Regions from separate parts of the Paenibacillus andongensis genome, predicted to be linked through region 2. Evidence: riboswitches for the same ligand, from Rfam matches in the RefSeq annotation. Region 2 holds a riboswitch; the other holds the start of a gene.
The links. Region 2 has a riboswitch for cyclic di-GMP ahead of NYR53_RS25520 (hypothetical protein). Riboswitches for the same ligand answer to the same signal wherever they lie in the genome.
Positions count from the first base shown of each region.

Region 1 (11,055 bases), 1.6 Mb from region 2:
CCGTACGACAATCCGCCAAACAATGCGGCTCCGAGCACAATCCCTATTGGATTGTTAGCACCTAGCAGGGATACCGCAATCCCATCAAAGCCGTAACCTGGGAAGCCTGCCGAAACCACTTGATAATGGAATACACCAAGAACTTCAAAAACGCCCGCTAGCCCGGCAAAAACGCCCGAAATAAACATCGCTTTAATAATGTTTTTGTTCACGTTCATTCCGGCATATTTCGCGGCATCGATGTTATGACCAACGGCACGCAGCTCGTAGCCTTGCTTTGTTTTCCACAAGATGATATAGAATACAATCGCTGCGAGTATCGCAATGAGAGTGCCCCAGTGCATCCTCGCATTCTCCAGCATAGCCGATAGCCATGTGATGCTCAGAGATGCCGATTCTTGGATCATGTAGGAGCGCTGCTGCTTCGGTTCTAGAAGAAATTGATTAATGATATAATTCGACAGGAACAAAGCGATCCAGTTCAACATAATCGTTGTAATAACTTCGTTAACTCCACGCTTTGCTTTCAAATAGCCCGCAATAGCTCCCCACAGTCCACCAATAAGTGCACCGACGATAACTGCTAACGGAGCATGAATAATCCATGGAAGACCTGTCACTTTGACACCAATAAATGTGGCCCCCGTCATACCCATGACGAATTGCCCTTCAGCACCGATATTAAACAAGCCTGTACGAAATGCGAATGCGACGGATAATCCCGTCAAAATAAGCGGGGTAATGGCACGAATGGATTCACCTATATCATACGAATTACCGAAAATACGAGAAAATAGCGCTCCATAGGCGGCAATTGGGTTATATCCGCCTGCCAGCATTACGAGTGCTCCGAATAGCAGCCCAAGTATAATCGCCACGATCGGATTCACCGCTGATTCACTTGTAAAAATGCGAGCAACCTTATTCATGAGCAGCTCCTTTCTCTGTGCGCTTACTGCCGGCCATGAGAAGTCCAATCTCTTGATCGTTCGTCTCCTGCGGCAGCACTTCTCCCACAATCTGTCCTTCATAGATGACGGCAATGCGATCCGACACATTCATAATTTCATCCAGCTCAAAAGAAATCAACAGTACAGCTTTGCCTTTGTTCCGCTGCTCGATCAATTGACGATGCACGAACTCAATGGCACCGACATCCAATCCCCGCGTCGGCTGCGCAGCAATGAGAAGATTGGGATTTTTATATATTTCCCTGGCAATAATCGCCTTTTGTTGATTACCACCCGACAAAGATCGCGCTTTATTGTAGATACTTGGCGTTCTAACGTCGAACTGCTTAATCAACGCTTCCGCATGGCGATCAATAGCTTCATAATTCAAGAAGCCAGCTTTGTTATACGCAGGATGGAAATACGTTTCCAGCACCATGTTCTCACTCATGGTAAAATCGAGCACGAGTCCGTGCTTATGCCTGTCCTCCGGAATATGCGACAATCCAGCCTCGGAGATCTCTCTCGGCGTATGGTTGGTAATATCGCTTCCCATCAGCAGCACACGACCGCTATCAATGGAGCGCAGCCCGGTTAATGCCTCGATTAATTCACTCTGTCCGTTGCCATCTACACCGGCGATGCCCAGAATTTCTCCGGCTTTCACCTCAAAATTAAGCCCCTTCAGAGCAGGCAAACCCTGCTGATTACGCGCAACGAGTTCTTGCACCTGGAGAACGGGCTCTCCGAGCTTCACATCCTGCTTGTTCACTTTGAAGGAGACGTCGCGTCCGACCATCTTCTCCGCCAGAATCTGTGGATTCGTCTTCGAAATATCCAACGAATCAATCACTTTGCCCCGACGAATGATCGTCACAGTATCGGCGATCTCCATAATTTCTTTCAGCTTATGTGTAATGAGAATGATGGATTTGCCCTCTTTGACGAGATTACGCATAATGACCATCAATTCACTAATCTCTTGCGGCGTTAGTACAGCTGTCGGTTCATCAAAAATAAGAATATCGGCGCCGCGATACAGCGTTTTCAATATTTCCACACGCTGCTGCATGCCGACGGAGATATCTTCAATTCTCGCTTTGGGATCCACACGCAAACCGTATTGCTCCGATAACTTGCGTACTTTGTCTTGCGCTGTTTTGTAATCGATTTTTGATCCTTTTTTAGGCTCCATGCCCAAAATGATGTTTTCTGTCACGGTAAATGGCTGAACCAGCTTGAAATGCTGATGCACCATACCAATGCCAAGCTCGATAGCACGATTCGGACTATCAATAAATACTTCTTTGCCTTGTACTTTAATGTTACCTTCATCCGGCTGATAAAGTCCGAACACAATGTTCATTAGTGTTGATTTACCCGCGCCATTTTCGCCAAGCAAGGCATGAATTTCACCCTTCATCAGCTTTAAACTAATGGCATCATTCGCCACTATGCCTGGAAACCGCTTCGTAATGTTGCAAAGTTCAACAACAGGGACTACTTCACTCATCAGATCACCCTAAGGATCAATTTTTTTAATTACCTCTTAAACTAAAGAACAAGGCTAGTTATTATAACTAGCCTTGTTTGAACAGAAACAAATCTATCGTTCGTAACCGCAATGCCTTTTATACCTTAATTAAGGTTTTTCAGGAACTTTGATTTCGCCGCTGATGATTTTTGCTTTGTAATCGTCAACTTTTTTCAAGATTTCAGGTGTTACGTTTTTCTTGGAAGTTTCAGGAAGGCCTACGCCGTCATCTTTCAGACCAAGTGTAACCACTTTACCACCTTGGAATTTGTTGTCGATAATGTCTTTGGAAACACGAACAACGGCTGTGTCAACACGTTTCAACATGGAAGTCAGTGTGACTTCATCGCCGAATTCAAGGGATTGGTCTTTATCTACGCCGATAACCCAAACCTTTTTACCGTTTTTCGCGCGGTCTTTCGCTTCGTTAAATACACCGTTACCAGTGGAACCAGCTGCGTGGAAAATAACATCAGCGCCATCGTTGTAGATCGTAGCTGCTGCTGCTTTACCAAGATCAGGCTTATCAAAAGCGCCTGTATAGTTAATTTGAACTTTAGCATTTGGATTAACCGCTTTAACGCCAGCTACGAAACCAGCTTCAAAACGTTTGATAACCGGGATGTCGATACCGCCAACGAAACCGATTTTGTTGGATTTTGTTGTTAGACCTGCAACTACCCCAACAAGGTAAGAACCTTCTTGCTCAGAGAATGTTACGGATTCTACGTTTGGAGCTTCAACGACATTATCAATGATCGCTAATTTAGCATTAGGGTTTTGTGTGGCTACTGTTTTTAGTGCATCGCCCATCAAGAAGCCGATACCCCAAGTCAGGTTGTAGCCGTCTTTAACGAATTGGTTTAAGTTAGGCGTATAATCTGCATCGCCTTTACTCTCAAGGTTTTTCACTTTAACGCCTGTTTGTTTCTCAAGCGCCTTCAAACCTTCCCATGCACTTTGGTTAAAAGATTTATCGTTGACGCCACCAATATCGGTAACCATTCCGATTTTGAAGTCTTTACCGCTATTGTTGCTTGGCGCTGCTGAAGCTGCTGCAGTAGTAGCTGGAGTTGCTGAAGCCGCCGGTTTCGTTTCTTCTTTTTTGGCACAGCCGGAAAGAGCCAATGCAGAAACCGTTACAGCCATAAGAGCTGTTGAAAGCATTTTCTTCATCATTATTACCCCCATAGAATCATTTAATTTAAAACCGTGAAATCTTACATTGTAGGTTGACCAAAATAAGTTAAATTATGTAAGACTGGCTATAGATGAGTGTATCATGTTGAAACCCAAGAGAAAAGCGATACACCTGCAAAATAACATAATTCGTTATGTCATACAAGTTGACATGGTCTTTTTGTAAGCCCCTACAATATAGGTTTCAAGCCCCAATTATTTATTATACTACCACCGGTCAATAAAATCTAGATTACCCTTTGTTAATTTTATCGTTCATAAGTCTCATGAATTGTTCGGTTCCCAGCGGGCTGCTAAACAGCATTCCTTGCACTTCCGTGCACTGCAAAAGTCTCAAATGCTCAAGTTGTTCCTCTGTTTCAACACCCTTTGCAATTAAATTCAGACCTAGACGGTGAGCCATGCGAATAATGGCAGCAGCCAGCAGTTGATTCTCATTGTCGTCTACCAAATCCCGAATCAAATTACTATCTAATTTAACGCTATCAAGCGGCATCCCTTCGAGCCCGCTTCGTGTAAATAGGCCTGTACACAAGTCATCCATCACGATACGCACACCGAATTTCTTCAGCATAATCAATTTCTCGCTAGCCTCTTGTACATTAGATGATGTGATACTTTCCGTAAGGTCCAGTTCCACCAACATCGGATCAATACTTGTTTCTTTCAAAACAACAGCAATTTCTTCAATAAAATGCTCATCTTTAAACTGCGAAGCTGTTACTGTTAGGGTCATTCTCAGCGGTGTATAGCCCTCGTCCTGCCAGATTCTCATCTGTCTGCAAGCCGTTCGTACAGCCCATTTCCCGATAGGGATCATGAAGCCCATTTCCTCGGCTGCTTTCTTCCAATCCATGCTATGTGCTAGGAGGTTGTCTCCCTTGCTCCAATGAATGATCGCTTCCATTCCGATTAATTTACGGTTTGTTATTTCATATTGAGGCTGATATAGGATTTCAAATTGATTGTTATCTAAGGCCGATCGAAGCTCTTTCTCTATGTGAGCTTTGCTCTTCACCATGGCATCGATGTCAGAGGCATAGAATTGGAACTGGTTATGTCCCCGGTTTTTGGCCGCAAACATCGCTTCATCTGCAAACGCCATAAGCTGCTCAGGCAGCTGGCCATCTAACGGATACAGAGCTATCCCTATACTAGCCGTTATGGTTACTGGCATCCCATCCAGGATAAAAGGCTCTTCCAGAGCCATTTGAATTCGAGAAGCTACAACTCTTGCGTCATCAGGTTTTGCAAAAGATTCTAGTAAAATAGTAAACTCGTCGCCACCTTGGCGGTACACCGTATCCGATCCCCGCAGGCATCCCAGCAAACGTTCTGCTGCAAGGCGGATTAAACGATCACCATAGGCATGACCTAATGAATCGTTGACATCTTTGAACCTGTCCATGTCCAGAAACATAACAGCCGCCAGTTGCTCATTACGCTTCGCGTGCAGAAGTGCCCGCTCCAATCGGTCATTAAACAAACGGCGATTGGGTAATCCCGTCAATGTATCGTGATAGGCAAGAAAGGCTAGTTGTTTGCTCTTTTCTTCCTGCTCTTTGCTAGTAAGGAGCAATTGATGGATACTCTTCGCAAAAAATAAACAGATTAGTGCTTGAACAAGCATACTAATGAAAACGTAAGGTGAAAAGGAGAAAGAAGCAGCAGCAAGTAGATTCACGGTCAACAAAAAGAAGCCCAGTACGCCCATATAGACCAACGTTTGCGCTTTCATTTGCTGTATCCACTTAGAAAATATGCCTCTCATTCTTAAACCTCCGTATCTGATATTAAAAAAAGGCTATTCCGAATCGGAATAGCCGTAGGTGTACCTGTTTAGGTAAACTGCAACCTGTCGGCAGCCCAGCCATCATTGTTGCGAGGGCAACCTTAGATCTGAAGCTTTGCGTCCTTATCTTTCGATAAGTTTGCCTTTTACGATATTAAGAAGCAATAAATGGGACTAATTAACTATATCATATTCATTCCACATTTGGCTATTTTTCCTTAAATAAGCAAGTTAAAGAGCTTGGGATCCTTATTTATTTCAATATAGCCATAATCTTTCTGAGATAGGCGCTCAATAAGCCCCTCGTAGTCATCTTTATTTTTGAGCTCAATGCCGACCAGCGCCGGAGCATCGTCCCTATTATTTTTTTTCGTATACTCAAATCGAGTAATATCGTCTGTGGGTCCTAAGACTTCTTCCAGAAATTCGCGCAAGGCTCCAGCACGCTGCGGAAAATTAAGAATAAAGTAGTGCTTCAAGCCTTCATACACAAGCGATCTTTCTTTAATCTGCTGCATACGGTCAATGTCATTGTTGCCACCGCTGATGATACAGACCACATTCTTACCGCGAATCTGCTCCCGATAGGCATCAAGCGCTGCGACCGGGAGTGCGCCGGCGGGCTCAATGACAATCGCGTTATTGTTGTAAAGTTCCAGAATGGTTGTACATTCCTTGCCGGAAGGAACAATGACGATATCCTCCAGCTTTTCTTTGCAAATCTCAAAGGTAAGCTCGCCCACTTGCTTCACGGCTGCTCCATCTACGAACTTATCAATCGTGGATAAGGTCACGACCTTCCCCTGCTTCAGCGCTTCCGTCATGCTTGCCGCGCCCTCCGGCTCAACACCGATGATGCGCGTTCGTGGAGAAACACTATCCAGATAGGTCGCAACTCCCGCTGCAAGGCCGCCTCCGCCAATCGTTGCAAAGATGAAGTCAGGAGATTCGGGCATTTGATTCAAAATCTCGAGGCCAACCGTGCCTTGCCCGGCAATCGTACGGACATCATCGAAAGGGTGTATGAACACCTTATTCTCTTGAGCACAGTAGGCCTTGGCTTGGTTAGAGGAATCATCGAATGAATCACCTGTGAGAATAACTTCAACAAAAGATCCGCCGAATAGCTTAACTTGGGAAATCTTTTGTCTAGGCGTTGTAGTCGGCATGAAGATTTTGCCTTCAATACCGAGCTGTTTACAGGAGTAAGCCACGCCCTGCGCATGATTGCCAGCGCTCGCACACACGACACCCGCTTCGCGTTCCTCCGGTGTTAAGCTTTGGATCACATTATACGCTCCGCGAATTTTGAAAGAACGAACAATTTGCATATCTTCACGTTTAAGATAAACGTTGCATTCATACAAGTTAGAGAGCAGCTCATTGCGTTGCAGAGGCGATGGTTCGATCACCCTGCTGAGCACATGATTGGCCCTAATAATATCTTCCAAACCTACTTTACTGGAAACAACCATTTTCTCTTACTTCCTTTCTCCACATTAAGCTATTAAAGTTTTACAGATTATTGTAGCACAACTCTGTCCGCCTGTACGAAAATAATATTGGCAGCGCTCTTCCTGTGTTTCACTTCATGCCCAGCAGGGTATTACATAGCAATACAACTTCAAAGGAGTGATTCAAATGTCGACTCAGCCTCGCAATATCGATATCGAAGAACGCCATGTGGAGAAAAAATCGGATTCCAGTCTAGTTGCTTCTACTTTCATCAAATACGCTGCTTATATCGTCATCATTTTCGGCGTTCTGTATTTCCTAGTTCGTTATGTATTCCCAATGTTCTAGAGCTAGGATGTAAGAGCCCTAATCAGAGAGGGTACATTAACATCTATTTCCCGCTCAACCACAAGAAGCCTCAAACCCACTAATAAGTGGATTTAGAGGCTTCTTTTATGGTTATGAGAGGAGTTAACTAACTCGAGCTCTTACTTAGTAATAGTACCGAGGCTGCTCCTGAAGCTCAGAACGTTTTTGCAAGAAGCGGTAGAAGGCGCTAGCCGCCTGTGCTTTTGTCACTTCTTGCTGAGGTTCAAATTGTCCATCATTCAGAGACATAATATTCAGCCCCACCACAATCGCTGCGTCACCAACATGCTTAAGCTTAACAGCATCTGCGAAATTACCATTGAAAATACCATCGAACTTCGTTAGACTCTTGTAGCCTAGCGCCTTCACAATTAGCTGAGCCATTTCTTCTCGATTCATTGCAGCTTCCGGATTGAAATCAGCACCTACATCCAGCAAACCGCGATCAACCGCATTTTCGACATAGGCAAAATAAGGAGAAGATTTGCTCACATCGGCGAAAGACGCCTTCCGTTCTGCCCCGTAATAAATACCACCGTTACCGCCATTCATGGCAATAACAAGCATTTTAACCAACTCACCCCGTTGGATCGTTTGATCTGGATTTACTTTGCCATCCTTCACATCCAGCGCTTGATAATCGAGCATAAGCTGAAGCTCATTTTTAGCCCAGTGATGGTCAATGTCGCTTACTGTCACTTTATCCAAGGAAATCACTTCACCCGTTTCACTATTCCGCCATTGACCGTTTTGCGCATCCAAGAGGAAAGGTTCACGGTTGAATTTGGGAACGAGTGAATAGACAAGCTTGGCTTCGAGTTTCCCGTCTGTTTTCATATCCATGGATTGCGGAACATCCCCAGCCGCTACCATCACTCTGTATTTCTCCAGTGGAATGCCACCGATGAACCCGCTGCCTTGGGCCACATAATTTAACTTGATGTCGAACTGCGCGAGCCAGAGATCCTTGGCTTTATCAATCGCCATCACCTGCGGCTTTTGCAGTGGATATGGCATATTGCTGATGGAGAAGTGATAGCCGACAATTTGACCAGTCACACGATCGATGCTTACCGTTACTTCTTCGTTCCCGGCATTCACACCATCAATCACACGCTTAAAACTAATATCCCAATTACGCATATGCTTCAGCTGATCTTCCGAATAACTTTTAGCCGTTTGTGCACGAAGCGACAACTGATCGGTATAAGCAGGAAGCTGCTTTTTCACAAAATCAACACCTTTTGTTATCGCATCTTCCAGAGCAATTTTACCCTCAATATCTTTATCAGCGTCAGGTCCGTAAGGGATGTAACTGTTGAAATTCATAATCTCTCCGGTCTTGCTGTTCACGCTAGCCCATGCGCCTTTGCCAACGATTTTAACTTTGGAATCCTTCTCAGTCGCCTCATTCCAACTTAAATTCCAGTTCGAATTGGTTTCCCCTGTTTCAGGGTTGGTCGATTCATTATAGGATGCTTCTTGGATTTTGTAGTCAGAAGAAAGGTTGAAAGCCTCGTTCACCTTTTTAATAGCCTCTTCCTTCGTCAGGTCCAACGTAGCAGTAGGCTTAGCAGCCAATGGCTTGTCGGTTAACGGCTTATTCCCCTCCGTATCTTCCATCCCTTTGACTGGATTCCAGATCTCACCGGTTTCTGCATTTAGGGAAAAGCCACCCAGCATATAAGAAATAATCGGTAATTTCTTGCCTTTTGCACCATATGGAATCTGATAAAGCAAAGAAAGATTTGCCTTGTCGCGGAACATTTGAGCAGCTTTCTCCTTGGAAATCGGCGTTACATTCTGCTGAAACGTGACATTGTCATCCCAATTGTAGTTATAATTCGTAACCTGTCCTTCCCCATTGACGACCACACTGATACCATTCGGAGCAAAAGGCACACCGCCAACAGATCGATCGAACCGAATATTGTACTGATAATTACCATTCAGCGGCGTACGAAAGGCATTTTCTTCTGTATCATTGTATACAAGCTCCTTCTGCTTATCTGGATTCACTTTGCCTATAAAGGCAGAAGCGACTTCCTTGGCAGCTTTGAAATCCACTTTCGGCGGATAGCTTGGTTTGTGGTCAGGGTCATTGTCATTCATGTAAAAGGAGGTCAGCGTTCCGTCTAAGCCGTTAATCGATACGTTTAATGAGCCGTAATTCCGATCTTTCACCGTTTTGGTGTAATTAATGTTCCACGTTGGGAAATTCCGGCCATTCATGCTGTAATAAGCATTCAGACTGATGGATTGAAACGTATAGCCTTCCGGCAGCGTTATGTAGGTCTTAACTCGTTCAATGGCTTGTTCTTTGGTTATTTTGGCATCTAGCTGTTTATCCTCTTTACCAGGAGATATAGGGGGTGCAATGGATGTGCTTCCTACAGCAGCTTCGGCCGCCCAAACCCCAGGTGCAGCAGTTAGCAGCAGTGTCGAAGCGAGTACCAACGTTCCTGCTTGTTTGATTAATTTCAAAGTCATCTTCCTCCTCAACGTTTTACGTTTCAATAACAGCTTTAAAGCATTAGAAACATAGAGATTCCATAATAATCCTTGACGTTTAAAACTGGAAAAAGTTGCTTTAGAAAACTAGATTAATGCTTTATTTTTTATTTACACGAAATGTCACCAGATCGAAACGATTTATGGCTAAAAATCTAAGATAACTCAACAAAAAAACACATGTCCGAGCACCCTTTTATCGAATGCACGTGCATGTGTATATTTTATTGCAATTATTTTCTTGATTGGGTGTTCTCTTTGCTAAGTGTATGCATTAAATCTTGCATTTCACCTTGCGTCAAATTCCGCCATTTACCCACTTTTAAATTGCCCAGATGGATATGCATGATCCGAACCCTCTGTAGACGCACTACTCGATACCCAAACGCTTCGCACATCCGTCGGATTTGCCGGTTAAGCCCTTGCGTAAGAATGATTCGGAAAACGCGGTCGCCCACTTGGTAAATCTCACATGGCTTCGTCATCGTCCCCAGAATGCGGACCCCGCTCCCCATTCCTTGCAAAAACATCGGTGTAATCGATCGGTTCACCGTCACGATGTATTCTTTATCATGGTTGTTCTCCGCTCGCAGAATCTGGTTTACAATATCTCCGTTATTGGTCAGAAGGATAAGCCCTTCGGAATCTTTATCCAGTCTGCCGATCGGGAAAATACGCTCCGAATGCCCGACGAAATCAACAATGTTGCCTTTGATATGCGCTTCGGTTGTACTTGTAATCCCTACAGGCTTGTTGAGTGCAATATAAACATGTTCCTTCTTCTCACCAATCGGTCGACCATCAATCCGAACCTCATCCCCAGGGCCAACGACGCTCCCCAGTCCGGCAACCTCACCATTAATCGTTACGCGTTTCGCTTCTACCCACTTGTCCGCTTCCCGTCTGGAGCAAACACCGGTTTCGCTAATAAATTTATTAATTCTCATGCTTGGGAAATCCCCTTCTCTGCCGTAATCAAGTACCTCCTATTATGCTGGATTCGCTCACTCGGTTCAAGTAGCGTTCAAAGGGATTGATGCAGGGAACATATTGCAATAAAAAGATCGCCCCTCACACTGATCATTCCAGATGGCGCGGCGATCTATGATAGATCTATTTCGGTGATGTGGCGCGAACGACACGCAGTTGCTTTAGCATCTCTGCCGATAAAGGTCGAACATAGGCATAATTCCCCTTTGGAGCAGCCCCTGTAGCCCTACCTGCCTTGAAACCTCCAGTTCCTG
Region 1 is NZ_CP104467.1:7,327,613-7,338,667, forward strand. Features, by position in the region: gene NYR53_RS32900 (ABC transporter permease) at 1-929, opposite strand, end outside; gene NYR53_RS32905 (ABC transporter ATP-binding protein) at 922-2,463, opposite strand; gene NYR53_RS32910 (BMP family lipoprotein) at 2,593-3,660, opposite strand; gene NYR53_RS32915 (putative bifunctional diguanylate cyclase/phosphodiesterase) at 3,917-5,455, opposite strand; cyclic di-GMP riboswitch class I at 5,542-5,630, opposite strand; gene ilvA (threonine ammonia-lyase IlvA) at 5,695-6,951, opposite strand; gene NYR53_RS32925 (hypothetical protein) at 7,118-7,279, shown strand; gene NYR53_RS32930 (S-layer homology domain-containing protein) at 7,424-9,784, opposite strand; gene rluF (23S rRNA pseudouridine(2604) synthase RluF) at 10,045-10,758, opposite strand; gene NYR53_RS32940 (chymotrypsin family serine protease) at 10,925-11,055, opposite strand, start outside.
Region 1: linked by a shared signal. The riboswitch ahead of NYR53_RS32915 (putative bifunctional diguanylate cyclase/phosphodiesterase) and the one ahead of NYR53_RS25520 (hypothetical protein) in region 2 are both predicted to bind cyclic di-GMP.

Region 2 (11,055 bases):
TCTTCGGAGTATCATTCGTTGTAAAAATGAAATTACCTAGACTATAGGCAATCCATTTGCCTTTATATTGCTCGAAGCCTTGTAAGACATGGGGATGACCGCCTACGATGAGATCAGCGCCGGCATCGATGTAACGATGAGCCAAGTCTTTCTGATTCTTATCCGGATTATCGCTTCTTTCCACTCCCCAATGGGTAACGACAACGACAAGATCCGCGCTTTCTTTTGCTTTCTGAATGGCTTCAACTGGCAGTTTGTAACTATAGGTTTCGGCTACGCCGGCATGGCCAGGACCCGCCTTCCATGAAGCCTCTGGAACGACACGGCTGAAGCCGAAGAAAGCAATCTTCACACCATCTTTTTCCACGATGACCGGTCGGTAGGCTTCTTCCAAATCTTTGCCCGCTCCAACTCGCTTAACGCCTTCTTGATCAAGGGCATCCATCGTATCCAGCAAGCCCTCTGTACCATAATCCATCACGTGGTTATTCGCTAGATTAACAAGATCAATTCCGGAAGCTTTCAGGGCAGGCAAGGCCATCGGTGAAGAACGATAGACGTAATCCTTTTTTTGAACAGTACCTCTAGTCGTTATGGGTGTTTCTAAATTAGCAATTGTAAAATCGGGCTTGCTCAGAAAATCTTTAACATTCGTATAAGGGTAATCATAGCCTTTTTCTTTTAGAATATCTTCCACTTTGGAGGCCATCAATACATCACCCACAAAAGTTAACTTTACTTGCCCGCCACTTCTCGTTGGCTCACTCGATGCGGTAGGAGCAGGTGTCGGGATAACGGCTTTTGCCGTAGACTCTGGGCTAGGCTTTGTACTTGGCTCCGCACTAGCTGATCCCGCTGTATTCGTTGGTTTGGTTGGAATAGGCGAAACACTAACCACTGGTGATGATGCTGAATCTTGCTCTTCCGCTGAATTACTTTTCGATGTCCAATAGGAAGCGCCAATGCCAATAGCAAAACAAGCCGCTGCGGCAAGCGTGAGTCCCCCAATTACTTTGAGCGGGGTCTTCTTGTTCGTAGAGCGTTCTTTTTTCGGTTTACGGTGACGATCTTGTCTGGATTCCAATCAAAACATTCCCCTTTCCCCCTACAAATTATAGCAGAAGATTCCCTCGTTGGGTAATAGTAAGAGACTCTCATTTCCAGATTCATAAGCCTTGTGGTATAACAGAAGCATAGCTAAGCACATTCGAGTTTATTAGAGAAAGGGAACGAAAACGTTGGAGAAAATCGCAATCATATCGGATATTCATGGTAATTTACCCGCACTGGAAGCTGTGCTTTTAGATATTCAACGCCGAGGAATTACACGCATTATTTGTTTAGGCGACCTTGTGGGTAAAGGGCCTGATTCCGCTGCTGTCGTTGACCGTATCAAGGAGGTATGTGAATCCGTTGTTCAAGGAAACTGGGATTTGGGGATTACCCTTCCGCAGGAGAATCCTGCCGGATTGTGGCATCAGCATCAGCTTGGCGAGGTTAGGCTTGCTTATCTGAAACAGCTGAATTTCTCCGTTGATTTGAATGTAAGCGGTAAATTGTTCCGATTGTTCCACGCTTCTGCGCAAAGTGTTTATCATAGAGTGAAACGTAAAGCATCCAAGGAAGAACGTCTCGCTATGTTTCAAAATACTCAGATGACAGGTGTGCCGACAGATGGGAAACAACCTGATATTGTCGGCTATGGAGACATTCATATCCCCTATCTCATAACGATCAAAAACCCATCGGAGAAACGCTCTGTGAAGCAAGCGAGCAGCGGTCTGATGCTCTTCAATGTGGGAAGTGTAGGAACGCCGTATGATGGCATTCCTCAAGCTTGCTACTGCGTCTTGGAGGGGGAAACCGAAGGTAATATGCAAGCTGGCTTTGCGATTCAATTCGTGCGTGTTCCTTATGATATTGACTATGCTGTTCGCTTGGCTTACACCGCGCAAATGCCGGAAAGTCTTAGGTATGAGCTAGAGATTACTACAGGTCTGGTTCATAAATGAAGGATTAGATAAAAGAGCTGGAAAAATTAATCGTGGTAATTCTTTCCATAATATGATAATATAGGCGTATCATTGAAAGTGAGGATGCCATCCATGAGCCTGAACTGGCGTAAAATTGTTTTGATCGTCGTATGTGCAGAGTTATTATTTATCTATTGGAACGGCATCAGTGCTATATCTTTCAGGAAGCAAGAAGTCACTCACCCTAGTACCACATCACAACCCGTGCCTCCGTTGACGCAAATAAAACCAATTACTCCTGGCAAATTAAGCGAGTCTGACTTCCATATATCCGATCAAAAAGCATCTTAAATAAGAGGGAAGCTTCGCTTACTCCAAACGAGAAACATATGTTATATAAGTGGTAAGCTTCGCTACCCCTAAACACAAACATATAAATTCTTTGTCAACGAAAAACGCTCTAAGCTATTGCTAGCTTAGAGCGTTTTTGCGTACAAAGAGGGGTTTCTAGAGATTGCACGCCGTGCATCCAATCTAATGAGAAACAAGCTTTTTCAACTTTGTAGGTGACTCTGTTTGCCGTACGACAGCGCCGATTCTATCTTCAATCCTGTTCTACATGGAGGTGTCTTGAATCGGGATCCAACGTCAAATATGCTCTCTTTGAGATTCCAGATGAATGAATCCATATTCGCGGTTGAATGATGTTGTAAAATGTGCAACAATTGCTGCCTAAATCTCGCCTTTTCCCTTCGTTGTTGTAATATGTACAACAATTTGATCCTATTTAGGCCATTTCGCACCAAATGGGCTGAAAATGTTGTACAAACTGCAACTTCAAGTTAAAAAATGGCCCTTGGGCGCATGAATTGTTGTAGATTTTACAACATTGTTAACCACTATAGCCTTTCTACCCTCACGAAGCTGCTGAAAATCTCAAAAATCGATTTTATGCCTACCATTTTTCTGAGGGGGGGCTAATGAATAAATCGACTGTCTCAGTACTACTTCACTCGTGCTAAAGCCAAGCCATCATAGGCCGGCAGGATGGTGCTTTCCAAGCGCGGATCGGTGGCGACCAGCTGGTTGAAAGTACGCATCGCTTGGACCGCGGCTTTGGTTTGGTTCGCATCGACGACTTTTCCTCGCATCAGGGTGTTATCCCCTGCAATAATGGCCCCAGGGTTCGCCAGCTTAATTGCGAGCTCCAAATAATTCGGATAATTTACCTTGTCCGCATCGATAAAAAAGAAATCAAATCGCTCTCCCTGCTCAAGAAGCTCATTCAGGTGAATGAGCGCTTCGCCAATCCGGTACTCAACGAGCTCGCCAAGGCCCGCTTCGGTCAGATTTTGCTTGGCTACATCAGCAAATTCTTGTTTTAACTCCAGCGAAATAAGCTTGCCGCCTTCTTTCAAGCCTCTCGCCAAACAAATACCGCTATAACCGCCTAAAGCGCCTATTTCCAACACCTTCGTTGCGCCAATCATCGTCACCAGCATAGTAAGCAATCTGCCGTATCCAGGTGCAATCGAAATTTCGGGCATATTCTGGGTGCGTATGACTTCCTTCACTCGTTCTAGAACTGTATCTTCTTCGTATAAACCCTCCATATAGCTCTCGGCTGTTATGGTTTCCATGTTTTTTCCTCCTTAGAAAAGCATCAGTGCATTCACTTTGCGTGTTTCGTTTGTAAGTGTAACCTATTTGTCCTATACTTGTTAATTGTATGAGTTTTATGAGCGATGCACAACCCGGATGGAAGGAATCTAAACATGCCACAACAAATTGAATTAATCGCAACTTGCCCAATGGGACTTGAGGCCATCGTTGCACGCGAAATCCGTGATCTTGGCTACAATGAAGTCACCGTCGAGAATGGGCGTGTCCGTTTTCTTGGCGACGAGTTGGCCATCTGCCGAGCCAATCTTTGGCTCAGAACCGCCGATCGCATCTTGGTACTCATGGGCCAATTCAAGGCCCTTACTTTCGATGAGCTTTTCGAAGGCACCAAGGCGCTTGCTTGGCCAGACTGGATTCCGAACGATGCCGAATTCCCTGTGGAAGGGCGTTCCCATAAGTCACAATTATCTAGCGTTCCCGCTTGCCAAGGAATCGTGAAGAAAGCGGTCGTAGAGAAGCTGAAGCTTCGCTACGGAACGGAGTGGTTCCCCGAGAACGGGGCACGCTACGTAATCGAAGTCGCGCTCCTGAACGATATCGCAACGCTGACGATCGACACGACCGGCGCCAGCCTGCATAAGCGCGGCTACCGTAAGCTCGTGACCGAAGCGCCGCTCAAGGAGACCATGGCGGCTGCGATGATCCTCCTCAGCCGCTGGAAGGTCGACAGACCGCTCTACGACCCGTTCTGCGGGTCTGGGACGATCCCGATCGAGGCAGCTATGATCGGATGGAACATCGCGCCAGGACTGCGGCGCAGCTTCCCTAGCGAGGCGTGGGGCAATATCCCACGCAAGTTGTGGGACAAGGCTCGCGACGAGGCCTTCGACGCCGTTAAAGATGATGTTCCGCTGAACATCATCGGCAGTGACATCGATCCCTCTGCCATCGAAGTGGCAGAGGCTGCCGCGAAGGCCGCCGGCTTGACGAAACAGTTCAAGCTGCTTGTGGAACCAGTCGCCAAAGCCCGCCCGCGCGGCGACTACGGCTGCTTGATCACCAACCCTCCCTATGGAGAGCGGCTTGGTGAAGCGCAAGATGTCGAGGTGGCGCTGCGCCAGCTCGGTGCACTCACTGCTCCTATGCCGTCATGGAGCCTGTTCATATTAAGCCCGAGCACACAGCTCGAGCATTATATGAACCGCCGCGCGGATAAGAAGCGTAAGCTATTTAACGGACGGATCGAGTGTAACCTGTTCCAGTATCTTGGACCTTTACCACCGCGTAGGTAAGACACAAACAGCATACCGAAACTTTCTTCAAATGAAACAGCGGCGAACTAAGACTTGAAAATAAAAGTCTTAGCTGCCGCTGTCTTTAATTGAACGTTGTCCGTTAGAAATATCATTTCAGAGAAATGTTATATGAGTGATTTGGTCATTATAAAATCTATTTGTTCTTCATCACCCATATAGAAAGAGTGAGTTCCTGTTTGAACAAACTCCATTTTTTTATAAAAGGTAATTGCGCTCTCATTTTTTTCCCAAACCCCTAGCCAAACCTTCTCTTTATTCCGTTCTAACGCTATTTCTATCGCTTTATTTATTAGATATTTACCAAACCCCTGTTTATGATGTTTTTTCCTTATATAAATCCGCTCGATTTCAAGTGAATCATTGCCCATTATTTCAGATTGAGCATCATTGGTGTTTACCTTTAAATACCCGGCAATTTCCTCATTTGAATAAATAAAATAGAATTCCGAAGAGATGTTTGACAATTCTTTTTCTAATTGATTTAAGTTAAATGCTCTTTCCAAATAGGCTTTCATATTTTCAGGTGAATTTTGATTCTGAAATGTCTCATTAAATGTTTCAACACTAATTTCTTGAAGTAAGCCTAAATCTTCAAACATGCACTTTTTTATAAGTATTGTCATTTTATTTGTCCACCTTTTCATAAATCAATAATTTCTCTTGTTTCCTTTTTTTACAAACTCCCAGTCTTTTTCTACATTTTTTCTGACTCTTTGCAGCAAGTTAAACATGGTTTCTACTTCACTTTCGGAGAACCCAGATAGTGCGACCCTATTGGAATAATCGTTTTCCCTTTTTATTAAAGGGTAAACATTCTTCCCTTTCTCTGTAGGAAATAGTTTTTTAATTTTTTGGTTATATGGATCATCATTCTTTTCAATAAATCCATTAATCTCAAGTTTCTTTATAGCCCGAGCTGCTGTTGTTCGATCTACCTTGATCATTTCAGCTAACTTTTCTTGAATAATTCCTGGATTTTCACATATTCGCACGAGGTACAAGTACTGTCCTTTTGTAAGGTCATATTTTTTAAATTCTATATTACTTATCGAATCCAAAGACCTTGCAATCATTCCAACCTCACGTAGAATTTCCTTCATATTTGCAACTCCGCTAATCATGTATTTTTAAAATGTCGTAAGAAAATAGTACTTCATTTTTATTGCATTTACAACAAAAATCCCGCAGACTTTTTCAACGGACAAGTAAATAAAAATCCCTCAACGGCTCATCCGACCTAGCTGCATGTATGCAGCGGTCAGATCAAGCTAGTGAGGGATTTTATTTTATAAACAAAAACCAAATCAATAATGCCCATAGGGGAATGGACACAAGAATACTCCATAAGCAGCCTTTGGCAAACCGCAGCTTCGGCTCCTGTTCAGTCCTTTCTTGACGATCATTTGGCATGTTCCACCAACTCCAAGGGCAGCCCATCCGGATCTGCAAAAAAAGTATATTGGTCACCGGTAATAGGATCAATCCGCACCGGTTCTACCGCAATCCCCTTGCTCTCAAGTTCTTTAACGCTTTGTTCCATATTCGGCACAACAAAAGCCAAATGCCTAAGGCCCCTTGCCTCAGGCTGGTTAACTCGCAGCGGAGGGTTCGGAAATGAAAATAACTCGATCTGCTGTTCGGTCTTCCCGATGCGCAAATCCAACTTATAGGAGTCACGTTCTGCACGATATGTTTCGTGTATGACCGTTAATCCAAGTAAATCGACATAGAAGTGTTTCGATCGCTCATAATTTGAGCTAATGATTGCCACATGATGAATTTGTGCTAACTCCACTCCATTCCCTCCTGTCCCCATTTCGTGAAAAACCGCATTCCGGGAACTCCCCATCCTGCGGTCCGTTTCATTCATTTTATCCGTCTGTTCGCATCGTTTCAACAATTTTCTTCAAAACTTCCTCAGCGTTCACATAGTCAACTTGGCAAGTACCTGCTGCATGATGACCGCCTCCACCATTTTGAAGCATCAAGTTACCAATATTCGTTTTCGATGTGCGATTCACAATGCTGTGTCCACAAGCAAAGACGCAGTTTTGTTTATTTCGGCCATCGATGACCCAAATCGAGATATTTTGCTCTGGATACAGGGCATACACCATGAAACGGTTCCCTGGATAGATGGTTTCCACATCACGAAGGTCGGTAATAATAACATTGCCTTCCGTCCGCGTATAGGTTTGAAGCATATCACGATATAAGGCATCTAATTCGAAATACCGCGCCACGCGCTCTTTCACATCTGGCAATTCCATAATCTCATGAACGGACATTGTTGCACAGTGCTCCACGAGATCTTCCATCAATTGATAGTTACTGATCCGATAATCGCGATAACGCCCTAAACCCGTTCGAGCATCCATGATAAAAGATAATAAATCCCATCCGCTCGGATTCAAAATATCTTCTTTGCTGAACTGCGCCGAATCCGCTTTATCCACCCCGCGCATAATATCGTCGATATCTCCGAAGGTCTCTCGCCCTCCATAGTAATCATAAACAACACGTGCCGCACTTGGCGCGATACGGGTTTCTCCTTTGAATTCAACCTTCTCCCCCATCCGCTCAAGTTCACTGGAATGATGATCGAACCACAAGCCACAACCCGCTACATAAGGGACATTGGCCAAAATATCGTTTTCTGAAACCTCAATCAAACCGTCCTGCATATCTTTGGGATGGACAAATTTCATCTCATCTACCATGTTTAACTTTTTGAAAAGCATCGCGCATACTAAACCATCAAAATCCGAACGTGTGATTAATCTCATGCTATGTATCCCCCTAATAATAGTTCCTAAGCACTACTAAAACCTATGAGATTCATTATATCAGCTAGTGTCAATTTGTGACAATGATTTTGTCTTTACATAACCCTTACAGCTGGTAATAAAAAAAACGATACGCCTAGATAGGCTGTACCGTTCTTAATTTGGATGATAAGCATTGATAGAGCCTTGTCAAAAATGCTTCAATTTGCGACATCGGCGGCATTTTAACCGAAAGTTTAACTTCGCCTTTCCAGTAAAAAATCAAGATGCTGTTGTTTCTCCCATGAAACATTTCAACATCCCAACAAGCTTCATTTAACGCGTACTCTTCCCGATTAATCATGAGCTTCGGTCCATCCGTGGAAGGTACCAAACGGGCAACATGGTTACCACATAACGAAGTCACTTTTTGTTCTTCTTGTAGTATTCCTTCAGATTGCATGCTGCTGGATCCTCCTTTTATTTTTACATAAATTTGTTATGACAGAGAGAAAAACCCCACCATAGTGAACCGATCGGAGGGGTTCTGATGTTGATACCCAATCGTTCGGCGGCTGGCTGGCTGCGAGTCCGGTTTTAGGACAAGGAAGCCCCTTTAGCTTTGCGTCACTGGCTTTCGCCAGCTTTGCCTTTGTCGAGATGTCTTTCTAACTATCTGAAGAGCTAAGTAATAAATATCTACTCTCTCAAGGATACGGGAACTCGTTTTGAAATCGAATAGTTCCTAAGAACTAATTTTGCAATATTTTTCAAAAAAATTCTTTTTTCGACGTATTTTTTAACATTATTTGACGAATAGAGCCTCTCCAATAAAAAAAGGACCCGGTAATCGTAAGAACGGCCATAAGAACATACAACGTATTTCCACCATAAGACACTAACAAGAACCCACCAACCCAAGGTCCAATAAAGTGGCCTATGTTCGTTAGTGTTTGAGCACCAAAATACGTGCCACGCATATGCTCGGGAGCTAATTTGTCAATCAACATATTAGCAGCAGGATAATTTAAAATCTCGCCAAAGGTGAAAATACCCATCGAAATAATAAGCCATACCAGCGAGTGGGAAAATGCAAAGCCAACATCCCCTAACGCAAACATTAGGTTACCAACTATTATTGCAGCAAGTGGCGTGTACTTCTCAGCCCAACGAGTAAGTGGAATCTGCATGGCGATAACCACAATCGCGTTCACACTCATTAAGATCGCAAACATTTTCACACCATCCACAAAACTATGCTCCAAATATTGCGAAAGTGTCACCATCACCTGTGAGTAGCCGATAGCTCCAATAATACCGCCAAGGATATACAATCGAAAAGTAACATCACTGCGAATCACTCGCAAAGCAGAAACAAAGGTAACTGAAGATTTCTTCTCACCCTCGATTTTCTTGATGCCAAAAACGATGAGCAGTGCATAAAGGGTGACCGCATAAATAAAATAAATGGTTCCTGTAATAAGAAAAGGCAGCGCACCGTTCATCGTAGCGAAAAAGGCACCCAAAAGTGGTCCGACAGCAACTCCTACATTGATAGCCATATACCGCATCGAAAACACCTTAAGTCTCTTCGCAGGTTCTGTGAGATCGGCCATCAACGCCTGAGATACAGGCTCATAAAATGACCGGCACAAGCCGTTCAGCATATTTAGCAGCATAAAAAGGATTGGTAATTTAACTATGCCGAAGCCTAAGAACACGAATGCCCAGCCAAAAAGCGCAGCCAGCATAATAATGCGCCTACCGAATCGGTCCGATAAGGTGCCCCCAATAAAGCCGCCTACGGTTCCAGCCAAAGAACCCATTCCGATGACAATTCCGATCATCACCGCGCTCATCGACGTATGTCTAGCTAAATAAATCGCGAGAAAAGGCAAACTCATGGAGGATGCTGCCCGAGCCATAACGGTTCCAAGAATTAACGTATGTACAATAGGATGATAAGAACTTAGAAAACCACGTAACCGATTCATTTAAAAGGACTCCTATCGCCGCTTAATTTACCGTGGGTCAAAGAAATCGACACCGAATTCCAATTATACACGAAAAATGACGATATGTGTCTTCAATTTGTTCTAAATTTCGAATGTGGCGCGCGGGATCGTGTCAGGATGGCGGGGTTCAGGTTGGTTCTCGACAAGCATGGATGCAAAATGTACATCTAAATTTGTTAAAAGCGGCTTATTGGGAGAGTTATCATGCATTTTGTACATCAAATTTAAAGCGAATCCGGCTTTTTAGCCTGAAGTGGTAGATTTAGATGTAGTTTTTGCAGCTTCTGCCTAGCAACAGCTAGTTTGAGCAGAAATTACCTGCACTTTTTGCATCAAATTACAAGGCTGTGGAAGGCGAGATTATCTACTTTGTTAAGATGGGGGTTCCGGCGTAAGTGATATCACCATTCGTTGAAGCTGGGGGTACTAGTTACTCTAAAAGATGGCAAGCGTTGGGTTGGCAGATATAGCAGCTGGATTCTACTTTATAGGAGGATAGATCCCCGATTGCCTGTATTGGGCATGTGACATGCTCCGTTATCGGTGGTTACAGTAGAAGTAATTTCAAAATTTCGGTACTAAGCTGCTGATCCGAGACTCAAGGGGAACGAGGAGCCGCTATTTTCCGTTATTATGTCGATATGGGCCCTTATGCGGAACGAGGGGACGCTATTTTAGTGTTTTTGCGATTTTTACACCTCTGACGCGTGAAATAGCGGCTCCTCATTCCGCGAAACCATGAAATACGCGGTTTCGAGCAAAATAAGGTATCTACGTTCCGTCGAGCTGGGAGTCAGTAATGCTGCACTTTCATATGTGAAGCTAATTTTAAGAGTAGGCTCGGCTTCCTCCCATACTCAAACAAAAAGCACTCTCCGACGAAGAGTGCAAACGAGCGTGTCTACTGTTCTTTGTGTTCTCTGTGTTCATTGTGTTCTCTCTGTTCTCTCTGTTCTCTCTGTTCTCTCTGTTCTCTCTGTTCTCTCTGTTCTCTCTGTTCTCTCTGTTCTCTCTGTTCTTTGTATTCTCTGTGTTCTCTCTGTTCTCTATGTTCTTACTGTTCCACGGCTTAACCTAGCTGCCGCCACCGCCGCAACTAGACCCGCAGCTCGATCCTGACGAGCATGAAGAGCCTGAGCTGCAACTGCTGCCGCTGCTGCAGCTGCTGCCGCCGCCTTGATCTCCAGAACTATCGCCGCTACCACCAGAGCCTCCACAACCCGATGAAGAACAGTTGCTGTGCTTGTTATTATGGTTATTTTCATTCATAGGCCACTGAGCGTTCATCCCGCTTGTAAAGTTATCACTATCCTGAATGGAGAAGAACATCATGGCACCTGCCATGTACACCAAGTTGTTCGGG
Region 2 is NZ_CP104467.1:5,684,291-5,695,345, forward strand. Features, by position in the region: gene NYR53_RS25475 (CapA family protein) at 1-1,084, opposite strand, end outside; gene NYR53_RS25480 (metallophosphoesterase family protein) at 1,239-2,012, shown strand; gene NYR53_RS25485 (O-methyltransferase) at 2,978-3,613, opposite strand; gene NYR53_RS25490 (THUMP domain-containing class I SAM-dependent RNA methyltransferase) at 3,749-4,888, shown strand; gene paiA (spermidine/spermine N(1)-acetyltransferase) at 5,017-5,535, opposite strand; gene NYR53_RS25500 (MarR family winged helix-turn-helix transcriptional regulator) at 5,560-6,012, opposite strand; gene NYR53_RS25505 (hypothetical protein) at 6,194-6,322, opposite strand; gene gloA2 (SMU1112c/YaeR family gloxylase I-like metalloprotein) at 6,312-6,707, opposite strand; gene NYR53_RS25515 (exopolyphosphatase) at 6,784-7,698, opposite strand; gene NYR53_RS25520 (hypothetical protein) at 7,835-8,140, opposite strand; cyclic di-GMP riboswitch class I at 8,245-8,338, opposite strand; gene NYR53_RS25525 (MDR family MFS transporter) at 8,448-9,671, opposite strand; gene NYR53_RS25530 (UCP032817 domain-containing protein) at 10,767-11,055, opposite strand, start outside.